Regions from separate parts of the Proteus mirabilis HI4320 genome, predicted to be linked through region 2. Evidence: predicted binding sites of a transcription regulator. Region 2 holds the regulator's gene; the other holds the start of a gene.
What was found. Region 2 encodes sigma-54, which starts transcription at its own class of promoters, with help from an activator protein. Its sites were predicted from a motif close to GTTGGCACANNTTTCGCTNT; they were not measured.
Positions count from the first base shown of each region.

Region 1: a site for sigma-54 is predicted at 2,242-2,261, ahead of glnA (glutamate--ammonia ligase). Genes of this name have one in related genera too.

Region 1 is NC_010554.1:3,158,019-3,163,283, forward strand. It holds gene typA (ribosome-dependent GTPase TypA) at 148-1,983, opposite strand; gene glnA (glutamate--ammonia ligase) at 2,343-3,752, shown strand; gene glnL (nitrogen regulation protein NR(II)) at 3,932-4,978, shown strand; gene glnG (nitrogen regulation protein NR(I)) at 4,989-5,265, shown strand, end outside.
Region 2 is NC_010554.1:3,982,923-3,988,187, forward strand. It holds gene rnk (nucleoside diphosphate kinase regulator) at 1-47, opposite strand, end outside; gene npr (PTS phosphocarrier protein NPr) at 222-494, opposite strand; gene rapZ (RNase adapter RapZ) at 491-1,345, opposite strand; gene ptsN (PTS IIA-like nitrogen regulatory protein PtsN) at 1,430-1,897, opposite strand; gene hpf (ribosome hibernation promoting factor) at 2,053-2,340, opposite strand; gene rpoN (RNA polymerase factor sigma-54) at 2,364-3,839, opposite strand; gene lptB (LPS export ABC transporter ATP-binding protein) at 3,899-4,624, opposite strand; gene lptA (lipopolysaccharide ABC transporter substrate-binding protein LptA) at 4,631-5,164, opposite strand; gene lptC (LPS export ABC transporter periplasmic protein LptC) at 5,145-5,265, opposite strand, start outside.

The DNA of each region.
Region 1 (5,265 bases), 820 kb from region 2:
GTCCGTTGATTGGTGCTCTTATCAGGTACGCACTGTAATCTTTCGATACCGCAAGGGTAGAGCTAGGATCACTTCACAGAAGTGACGGGGTTTTATAAACTCAGGGCGCTTAACGCGCCCTAAGAATTATATTATCAGAATAACAAATTAGTCTTTGCTACGATAAGCACGACGACGATCGTTTTCTGAGAGATGACGTTTACGTAAACGAATAGATTGTGGAGTCACTTCCACTAATTCATCATCATCAATAAACTCTAATGCTTGTTCTAATGTTTGCTTGATATGTGGCGTCAGCGTTGTCGCTTCATCCGTACCAGAAGCACGCATATTTGTCAGTTTTTTACCTGTTAAGCAGTTTACTGTTAAGTCATTAGAGCGAGTATGAATACCAATAACTTGGCCTTCATAAACTTCTGCACCATGAGTAACAAATAACTTACCACGATCTTGTAAGCTATATAGCGCGTAAGCAACGGCTTTACCCTGACCATTAGAGATCATCACACCATTATTACGACGACCGATTTCACCTGGGCGCACATCGTCATAATGACTGAATGTTGCGTACAGTAAACCAGTACCTGATGTCATCGTCATAAACTCAGTACGGAAGCCAATTAAACCACGGCTAGGGATAATGTAGTCTAAACGTACACGTCCTTTACCATCTGGTTGCATGTCGCGCATTTCACCTTTACGCTCACCCATCGCTTGCATCACATCACCTTGGTGCTGCTCTTCAATATCGATAGTGACTTGTTCGAAAGGCTCTTGTTTACGACCATCAATCTCGCGGAAGATAACTTTCGGACGAGATACGGCTAATTCGTAACCTTCACGGCGCATATTTTCAATCAGTACTGATAGGTGTAATTCACCACGACCTGATACACGGAATGCATCTGGATCTTCAGTCTCTTCAACACGCAGTGCTACGTTATGAACTAACTCTTTTTTCAGACGATCTAAAATCTGACGAGAAGTAACAAACTTACCTTCACGACCACAGAATGGTGATGTATTAACACAGAAATACATGCTAACAGTAGGCTCATCAACGGCTAATGCAGGTAATGCTTCCACAGCACCTACTTCGCAAATCGTATCAGAAATATTTAATTCACCTAAACCTGTAATCGCAATGATGTCGCCAGCTTCTGCAACGTCAACATCGATACGCTCTAAGCCTAAATGACCTAATACTTTACCTACTTTACCGTTGCGGGTATTACCTTCGCTATCGATGATAGTCACTTGTTGATTAGGTTTTACTTTACCGCGCTTAATACGGCCAATACCGATAACACCCAGATAGTTATTATAATCTAACTGAGAAATCTGCATCTGGAAGGTCCCCTCCAGATCGACTTTTGGCGGCTCTACATATTTGACGATAGCTTCATATAATGGAGTCATATCATCAGCCATGTCATTATAATCTGTTCCCGCAATACCATTTAATGCTGATGCATAGATAATTGGGAAATCCAGTTGTTCGTCAGTCGCACCTAAGTTAACAAACAGATCAAAGACCTGATCAACAACCCAATCAGGGCGTGCACCTGGACGGTCAACTTTGTTGATAACAACAATAGGTTTTAAGTTGTTAGCAAACGCTTTTTGTGTCACAAAGCGAGTTTGTGGCATTGGGCCATCCATCGCGTCAACCAGCAATAGAACGCTGTCTACCATAGACATAACGCGTTCTACCTCACCACCGAAGTCGGCGTGTCCTGGGGTATCTACGATATTAATACGATAGTCATTCCATTTAATCGCTGTATTTTTCGCAAGAATAGTAATTCCGCGCTCTCTTTCGAGATCATTAGAGTCCATCACGCGCTCAGCAACGGTTTCACGTTCACCGAACGTGCCAGATTGCTGTAGTAATTTATCGACAATAGTAGTTTTACCATGGTCAACGTGGGCGATGATGGCGATATTACGCAAGTTTTCGATCACAAAATTTGCCTCAGGCATTGTAGAAATAAGCGTGTTATTGTACACGCTTTAGACGAGAGACTAAACAAGATCACAATAATGATTGCTTAACAATATGCAATTAATTGAATTGTGATCCTTTTCACGCCTCAGAAATAAGTCGTCTTGAACCGATTGCACCAAAATTGTGCAACTATTCAGACTTAATTTGCACCAAATTTGTGCAATAATTAAAAAATCACGGGGGATATTCTACACTAAACTTCATCAATACAGTATATATCCCTTTTTAGATAAGTTGGCATGCTTTTCGCAATAGAATTTAGGTGAGCAAAAAATTCACCGAAAAATGTGTAAGGCCACTGCACTTAATAAAACCATTCGCCAGGAGAGTTACTATGTCCCTTGAACATGTGTTATCCATGATTGAAGAACATAAAGTTAGATATATTGACTTACGTTTCACTGATACCCGCGGTAAAGAACAACATATTACTATTCCGGCGCATCAAGTTAACGATGATTTCTTTGAAGAAGGAAAAATGTTCGACGGCTCCTCTATTGGTGGTTGGAAAGGCATTAATGAATCAGATATGGTGCTAATGCCTGATGCTACAACAGCGATGCTTGACCCATTTTTCCAAGATCCAACATTAATTATTCGTTGTGATGTTTTAGAGCCAGGCACTATGCAAGGTTACGATCGTGACCCGCGCTCTATCTCAAAACGTGCAGAAGACTACTTAAAATCAAGTGGTATCGCTGACACCGTCCTATTTGGCCCTGAACCTGAATTCTTCCTTTTTGATGATATTCGTTTTAAAAATGATATCTCTGGTGCTTCTTATGCCATCAATGATATTGAAGCAGCATGGAATACCAATACACAATATGAAGAAGGTAACAAAGGTCATCGCCCAATGGTAAAAGGAGGTTACTTCCCTCTCCCTCCGGTTGATTCCTCACAAGATATTCGCTCGACCATGTGTAATATCATGGAAGAGATGGGCTTAGTGGTTGAAGCACACCACCACGAAGTCGCAACTGCAGGTCAAAATGAAGTGGCAACCCGCTTTAATACCATGACCAAAAAAGCAGATGAAACTCAAATTTATAAATACGTAGTACAAAACGTCGCTAACGTATTTGGTAAAACCGCGACCTTTATGCCAAAACCTTTAGTGGGTGATAATGGCTCAGGTATGCACTGCCACATGTCACTGTCTAAAAATGGTGTCAATTTATTTGCTGGTGATAAATATGGCGGATTATCTGAAATGGCGCTGTATTACATTGGTGGTATTATCAAACATGCTCGTGCATTAAACGCATTTACTAACCCAACCACTAACTCATATAAACGCTTAGTGCCGGGATTTGAAGCCCCTGTTATGCTGGCTTATTCTGCCCGTAACCGCTCAGCATCCATTCGTATTCCGGTAGTCGCTAGCATGAAAGCACGCCGTATCGAAGTGCGTTTCCCAGATCCTTTAGCTAACCCTTACCTTGCATTTGCAGCTCAATTAATGGCAGGTCTTGATGGTATTATCAATAAAATTCACCCAGGTGATGCCATGGATAAAAACCTCTATGACTTACCCCCAGAAGAAGCTAAAGAGATCCCAACAGTGGCAGGTTCATTAGAAGAGGCGCTCAATGCCCTTGATAATGACCGTGAATTCTTAACCCGTGGCGGTGTATTCACTGATGATGCTTTAGACGCTTATCTTGAGCTATTACGTACTGATGTGCAGCGTGTTCGTATGGCACCACATCCACTTGAATTTGAAATGTATTACAGTGCGTAACGCACAATAGTTAAAGTACTTACTTTGCTTATGATTTTTTTGTTGCCGTGAAGCTATTTTGCCCATCTTCGGATGGGCTCTTTTCTCTCTAATGAGGCATCTGTTAATAAATTACGCATCTGTTCATTTATGAAAAAAAAGGTAAGATGCACTAAAATGGTGCAATGGGAGTATTCAATATGGAAACGGCGGATTTACCTGATAACACACTTATTTTGGATTCATTAATCCACTCAGTATTGGTTATCAACCAAGAGTTTATTATTTGCTATGCAAACCATGCTGCATTGCAATTACTGGCTCAAAGTCGTCGCAAATTATTTGAAACCCCTTTTAGCGCACTGTTTAGTTATTCCTCTTTTGATGAACAGTTAATGCGTGAAACATTAGCAAATGGGCAAAGCTTCACTGATAACGAAGTGATTTTGGTTATTAATAACCAATCACACACTATGTCGCTCAGTGCCCAGCCTATTTCCGAGCAACACATTTTGTTGGAGCTGGCGCCTATGGATAGTCAACGCCGGTTAAGCCAAGAGCAGATACAACAAGCACAACAAATGGCGGCTAGGGAATTGGTTAGGGGACTGGCACATGAAATTAAAAATCCACTCGGTGGATTACGAGGGGCGGCTCAATTATTAGCAAAATCATTACCTGATCCTGCGCTGACTGAGTATACCCAAGTCATTATTGAACAAGCCGATCGCCTAAGAGCGCTTGTGGATAGGTTACTCGGTCCACAACATCCCGGCACCAAAACCTTTCAGAGTATTCATCATGTTGTAGAGCGTGTTGCACAACTTATCACATTAGAATGCCCTGAAAATGTCACCTTACTCAAAGATTATGATCCTAGTCTACCTGAGCTTTCACACTATCCGGATCAGATTGAGCAGGTATTGTTAAATATCACCCGTAATGCATTACAGGCAGTGGAGAAAACTGGGGGAACTATTATTTTGCGAACCCGAACAGCGTTCCAAGTCACACTGCAGGGTGAACGTCATCGACTAGTGGCTCGCATTGATGTGATTGATACTGGCGCGGGTATTCCTCCTCATCTACAAGACACGCTTTTTTACCCGATGGTCAGTGGCAGAGAAGGCGGAAATGGCCTTGGTTTATCCATTGCACGTAGCTTAGTCGACCAACACGCCGGTAAAATTGAGTTTACCAGTTGGCCGGGAAATACCGAGTTTTCTATTTACTTGCCAATAAAATAGGAGATAACCAATGCAAAAAGGAAATATATGGGTTGTCGATGATGATAGCTCTATTCGCTGGGTACTTGAGCGAGCCATTACACGAGAAGGCCTTACATGTAAAACCTTCGAACACGCTAATGACGTCCTCAGTGCACTCAATAGTGAACTTCCCGATGTATTATTATCAGATATTCGTATGCCTGATATTGATGGTTTATCTCTATTAAAAAGCGTTAAAGAGCAACACCCTACGTTGCCGGTTATTATCATGACAGCGCATTCTGATCTTGATGCCGCGGTAAATG
Region 2 (5,265 bases):
AAACGTTCTGCATCAAGTTCATTGATGATAATTGTTGGCTTTGTCATACCACACTCCAATTTGTTCCAATGCAAAACAACACCCCCACGGATTAGGTGGGGGTGTTGTTAAACTCTATGTAAGATAATAGGCGGTTCTGTAGCAAAAAGAAAGAGGCAGTGATCACAGTCTCTTTCTGGGATTTTTGTTAAGAAATGCTAATCTATTGTTTTTAATTAGAATTAATCTTCATCAAACCCTGATTCAAATAATGCAATAATCGCATCAATCGCTTCTTTTTCATCACAGCCACTGGCTTCTATATCGATGTGACTGCCTTGTTCGGAATCTAACATCAACATCGCAATCACACTATCTGCTTGCGCCTCAACGCCTTCATGGTTACGTAACGTCACCGTTGATTGAAATGTATTGACCAAATCAAACAATTTCATGGCAGGCCTTGCATGCATGCCTAAACGGTTTTTTATCGCTACGCGTCGATATTGGGTCATTTGCGCTTTTCAAGTGTTCTATGGCGTGATTGTACGTTTTTCCCTCTAGAGCGGAAATAGTCAGCCAGTTGTTCAGCCACGTAAACAGAACGATGTTTGCCGCCAGTACAACCAATAGCAACAGTTAGGTAACTACGATTATTCGTCTCTAACATCGGTAGCCAAAGTTCTAGATAACTTCTTGTTTGATAAATAAAGTTATGCACTTCGGTATGGCGATCGAGGAAGGCTGCGACTGGACGATCTAACCCCGTCATTGGGCGTAATTTGGGATCCCAGTGGGGATTAGGTAAAAATCGTACATCAAAGACATAATCAGCATCGATAGGAATACCATGTTTAAAACCGAAAGACTCAAATACCATGGTCAATTCGCGTTCACGTTTACCGAGTAAGCGTGTACGTAGCATTTCGGCTAATTCATGCACGGACATCTCTGAGGTATCAATAATCAGGTCAGCCCGTGATCGTAAAGGTTCGAGCAGATCACTCTCTGTATCAATCGCCATTTCTAGCGAGAGGTTTTTCGTTGAAAGAGGGTGTAGGCGTCGAGTATCACTATAACGGCGGATCAGCGTATTTCTATCAGCATCTAAAAATAACAGTTGTGGAGAATATTCCGCGGGTAAACTTTCCAGCGCCTTTTCGAAAATCTCCGGTGATTCTGGCATATTACGTACGTCAATACTGACTGCGGCAGCGGCAGCATCACGCTCAGCCAGTGTTTTCGCAAGCTCCGGTAACAGATCGACAGGTAAGTTATCAACACAATAAAATCCCATGTCCTCAAGCGCACGCAAAGCGACTGACTTACCTGAACCAGAGCGTCCGCTGACTATCATCAGCACCATGAGGTAGCTCCCCTTAATTTCCCAGTGATGAATATCATTCCACTGTATGCTATTCGCGTCCTGATAAACCCAAACCCATTAGGTTTATTCTGTGATAATCTGATAAAGCTCTTCATCACTTTGTGCGGAGCGTAGTCGGCGACATAAATTTTTGTCAGCCAACTGTTTTGCAATCAAAGACAGTGTGTGTAAATGTTCCTTACATTGTGTTGCAGGAACGAGTAATGCAAACAACAAATCGACAGGTTGATTATCAATAGCGTCGAAGGCAATAGGCTCGCTTAGGTGAAGAAACACACCAACAACTTTTTCAGTTTCATCACTTTCAATACGCCCATGAGGGATAGCCAATCCACCCCCTATCCCTGTTGTACCGACTTTTTCACGCGTTAATAAAGCCTCAAAAATCAGTGTTTCTGGTAAATTCAGTGCTTGAGCTGCATTCTCACTGATAATTTCTAACGCGCGTTTTTTACTTGTGCAATGCACATTGTTATGTGTACATGCCAGAGTAAGTACGTCGCTAATATTCATCTTTGTATCGTTGTTCATTGTCTTATTCACTTAGACCAGCAAACCAGATGCCACAGAGTGACATCTGGTTTTTGTTAGCGGATTATTTAGGCGCTGTTTTTAATTGAACAAACGCGACATCAATAACACCCTAACATCGCCGATTGTATTCCCATTTTACAATGGGAAATGAATTAATGTTGTCTCAGTTTATCTTTGTGTTTGGTTAATTGACGAGCCAGTTTATCCATTAATCCATCAATTGCTGCGTACATATCTTCTGCTTCCGCAGAGGCATGTAATTCACCGCCATTTACTTGAATCGTCGCTTCCGCAATTTTAGTCACTTTTTCGACTTTGAGGATAACTTGGACGTTATTAATTTTGTCAAAGAACTGAGGTAATTTAGCGCTTTTTGCTTTGACGGTATCACGCAGAGCATCAGTTAATTCAATATTATGACCAGTGATTTGAAGTTCCATAGTGTCTTCCTTCTCAATTATGCTCAAACCAACTCTTTACGTTGATTTGAAGGCGGGATGGATAATGACTCTCTATATTTCGCAACAGTTCGTCGAGCAACCTGTATACCAAGCTCGGCGAGCATATTTGCCAGTTTACTATCACTTAGTGGTTTCGCTGGGTTTTCTGCTGCGATTAGTTTCTTCACTAAAGCCCGAATTGCTGTTGAAGAGGCTTCACCTCCGTTATCAGTATTTACGTGGCTTGAGAAAAAATACTTCAATTCGAAAATTCCCCGAGGACAATGCAAATATTTTTGCGTTGTAACGCGAGAAATGGTGGACTCGTGCATCTCAACCTGTTCTGCAATATCGGCCAAAACAAGGGGTTTCATATGCTCTTCACCGAATTCGAAAAACGCCTGCTGTGTGTCAACAATGCAATGAGCGACTTTTAATAATGTCTCATTACGGCTTTCTAAGCTTTTTATCAGCCATTTAGCCTCTTGTAAATTGTCACGAATAAATTTCCCATCGCTTTCGTTTTGAGCTGATTGCCCAAGCGCTGCATAAGTCTCATTTATGCGTAGGCGGGGAATGCTATCCGTATTTAACTCAACTTGCCAGTGTTCTCCTGATTTTTTTACCAGTACATCAGGAATAACATACTGTGATTCCTCTGTATCAATACTTAAACCCGGTTTTGGATCAAGAGATTGAATGGTCTCAATCACTACTTTTAATGTCTCTTCACGTAGCTTAGTGTGACGCATTAATTGGCGAAAATCACGATTACCTAATAACGCTAAATAGTGCTCAATAACAAGTTGAGTCTCTTTCAAATAAGGTGTATTAGTTGGAAATGTCGACAATTGAATTAACAGACACTCTTTTAAGTCTCTGGCAGCGACACCTACGGGATCAAAGCGTTGAATACGCTTTAATACCGCTTCAATCTCATCAAGCTCTAACTCATCATCACCCATTCCGGCAAGAATGTCATCTGTTGAAACTGTTAAATATCCTGTTTCATCGACAGCATCAATAATGCTTGTCGCGATAGCACGATCAGTATCAGTAAAAGGTGTTAGGTCAGCTTGCCAAGTTAGGTAATCTTGCAGTGAAGCCGTGGTTTCACCTTGATAGAGTGGTAATTCATCAGCCGCATAATCATTACTGGTGCCTGAAGGGGTGCCTGCGGTGTAAATTTCTTCCCATTGGGTATCGAGAGGAAGATCGTCAGGCATCTCCTTTTGCTCTAGTGCATCTAGGGTATCTAACACCTCATTATCACGCTCATTGTCTGGTGTACTATCATCACTCTCTTGTGTTGATGAGCTATCAGAATGCGTTACATCCGCTTGATCGTCTTCTTGTTCAAGCAATGGGTTAGATTCAAGGGCTTGTTGAATTTCTTGTTGTAATTCAAGCGTAGAAAGTTGCAACAAACGAATAGCCTGTTGGAGCTGTGGCGTCATGGCCAATTGCTGACTAAGACGAAGTTGCAGACTTTGTTTCATAGTGATGCGATGGATCCTCTTATGTTGTCATCCGTGACGAAATAAAAGTGTCACTCAGATCACAGGCGGAAGCCTTCACCTAAGTAAACACGTTTAACTTGCTCATTTGCCAAAATTTCTTCTGGTGAACCATGGGCAATAAGGTGTCCTTGACTGACGATATAAGCACGTTCACACACATCTAAGGTTTCGCGTACATTATGGTCGGTAATTAATACGCCCAAGCCATAATCGCGTAGATGTTGGATAATTTTCTTAATATCTAAAACGGAAATAGGGTCAACACCGGCAAAAGGCTCATCCAATAAAATAAATTTAGGATTTGCCGCTAGCGCCCGTGCTATCTCTACACGACGGCGTTCACCCCCTGATAAAGATTGCCCTAAACTATTACGTAAGTGACTGACATTAAACTCTTCAAGTAGCTCTTCTGCACGATCTTTTCGTTGTTCGGCCGTTAAATCATGGCGTATTTCTAAAATTCCCATGATATTGTCATAAACGCTTAAGCGTCTAAAAATAGAGGCTTCTTGTGGCAAATAACCAATACCCTTACGCGCACGCTCATGTAACGGGAGTAAGGTAATATCTTCATCGTCGATAGTAATGCTACCCGCATCACGGGCGACAATACCTACCACCATATAAAAGGTGGTGGTTTTCCCCGCACCGTTAGGGCCAAGTAAGCCAACAATCTCACCGGAGTTAACATTGAGGCTCACATCACCGACAACGGTGCGCCCTTTGTATGCTTTTGCTAAATTTTCAGCTTTTAACAGCGCCATAAAGTGTTACTTACCTTTGTTGTTAACACCGGGACCTTTCTCTTGTAACTGAGAAGGGAGTAAAACGGTGGTGACTTGTTTTCCCTTACCGCTAAATGCTTCCATTTGTTGTGTCGGTACGAGATAAGTGATTTTATCACCGGTGATATTACTGTCTAATTGTTCAAGATAAGCTTTACCTGTTAAGGTCACCAGCTCTTTGTCCATCTCATAGGTCATTTTATCACCACGACCTTTGATTGGTTTACCATCATCTTGTAACTGATAGAATGTCACAGGGTTACCAAAAGCTTCAATCACGATTTTTTTAGAATCGCCACCAGGACGTGTAACCACTACTTTATCAGCTCTTATATCAATAGAGCCTTGTTTTACCACAACATTTTGTGTGAAAGTGGTAATGTTTTTTTCTAAATTAAGTGACTGTTTCTCGGAATTAACAACAATAGGTTGTTGTGTATCATCTTTAAGTGCCATAACTGGGACACTTATTGAGAATAACGTACTGATAATTAGTGTATTACGGATTTTTCGATTCATTAGGGATCTCATAATAGGTGTTCACCTGTTCAATCAGCTCTGCACGTTTTTCACGCAGATTGCCTCGCATTTTTAAGCCGACTGATTTCAGTCCGACGCCG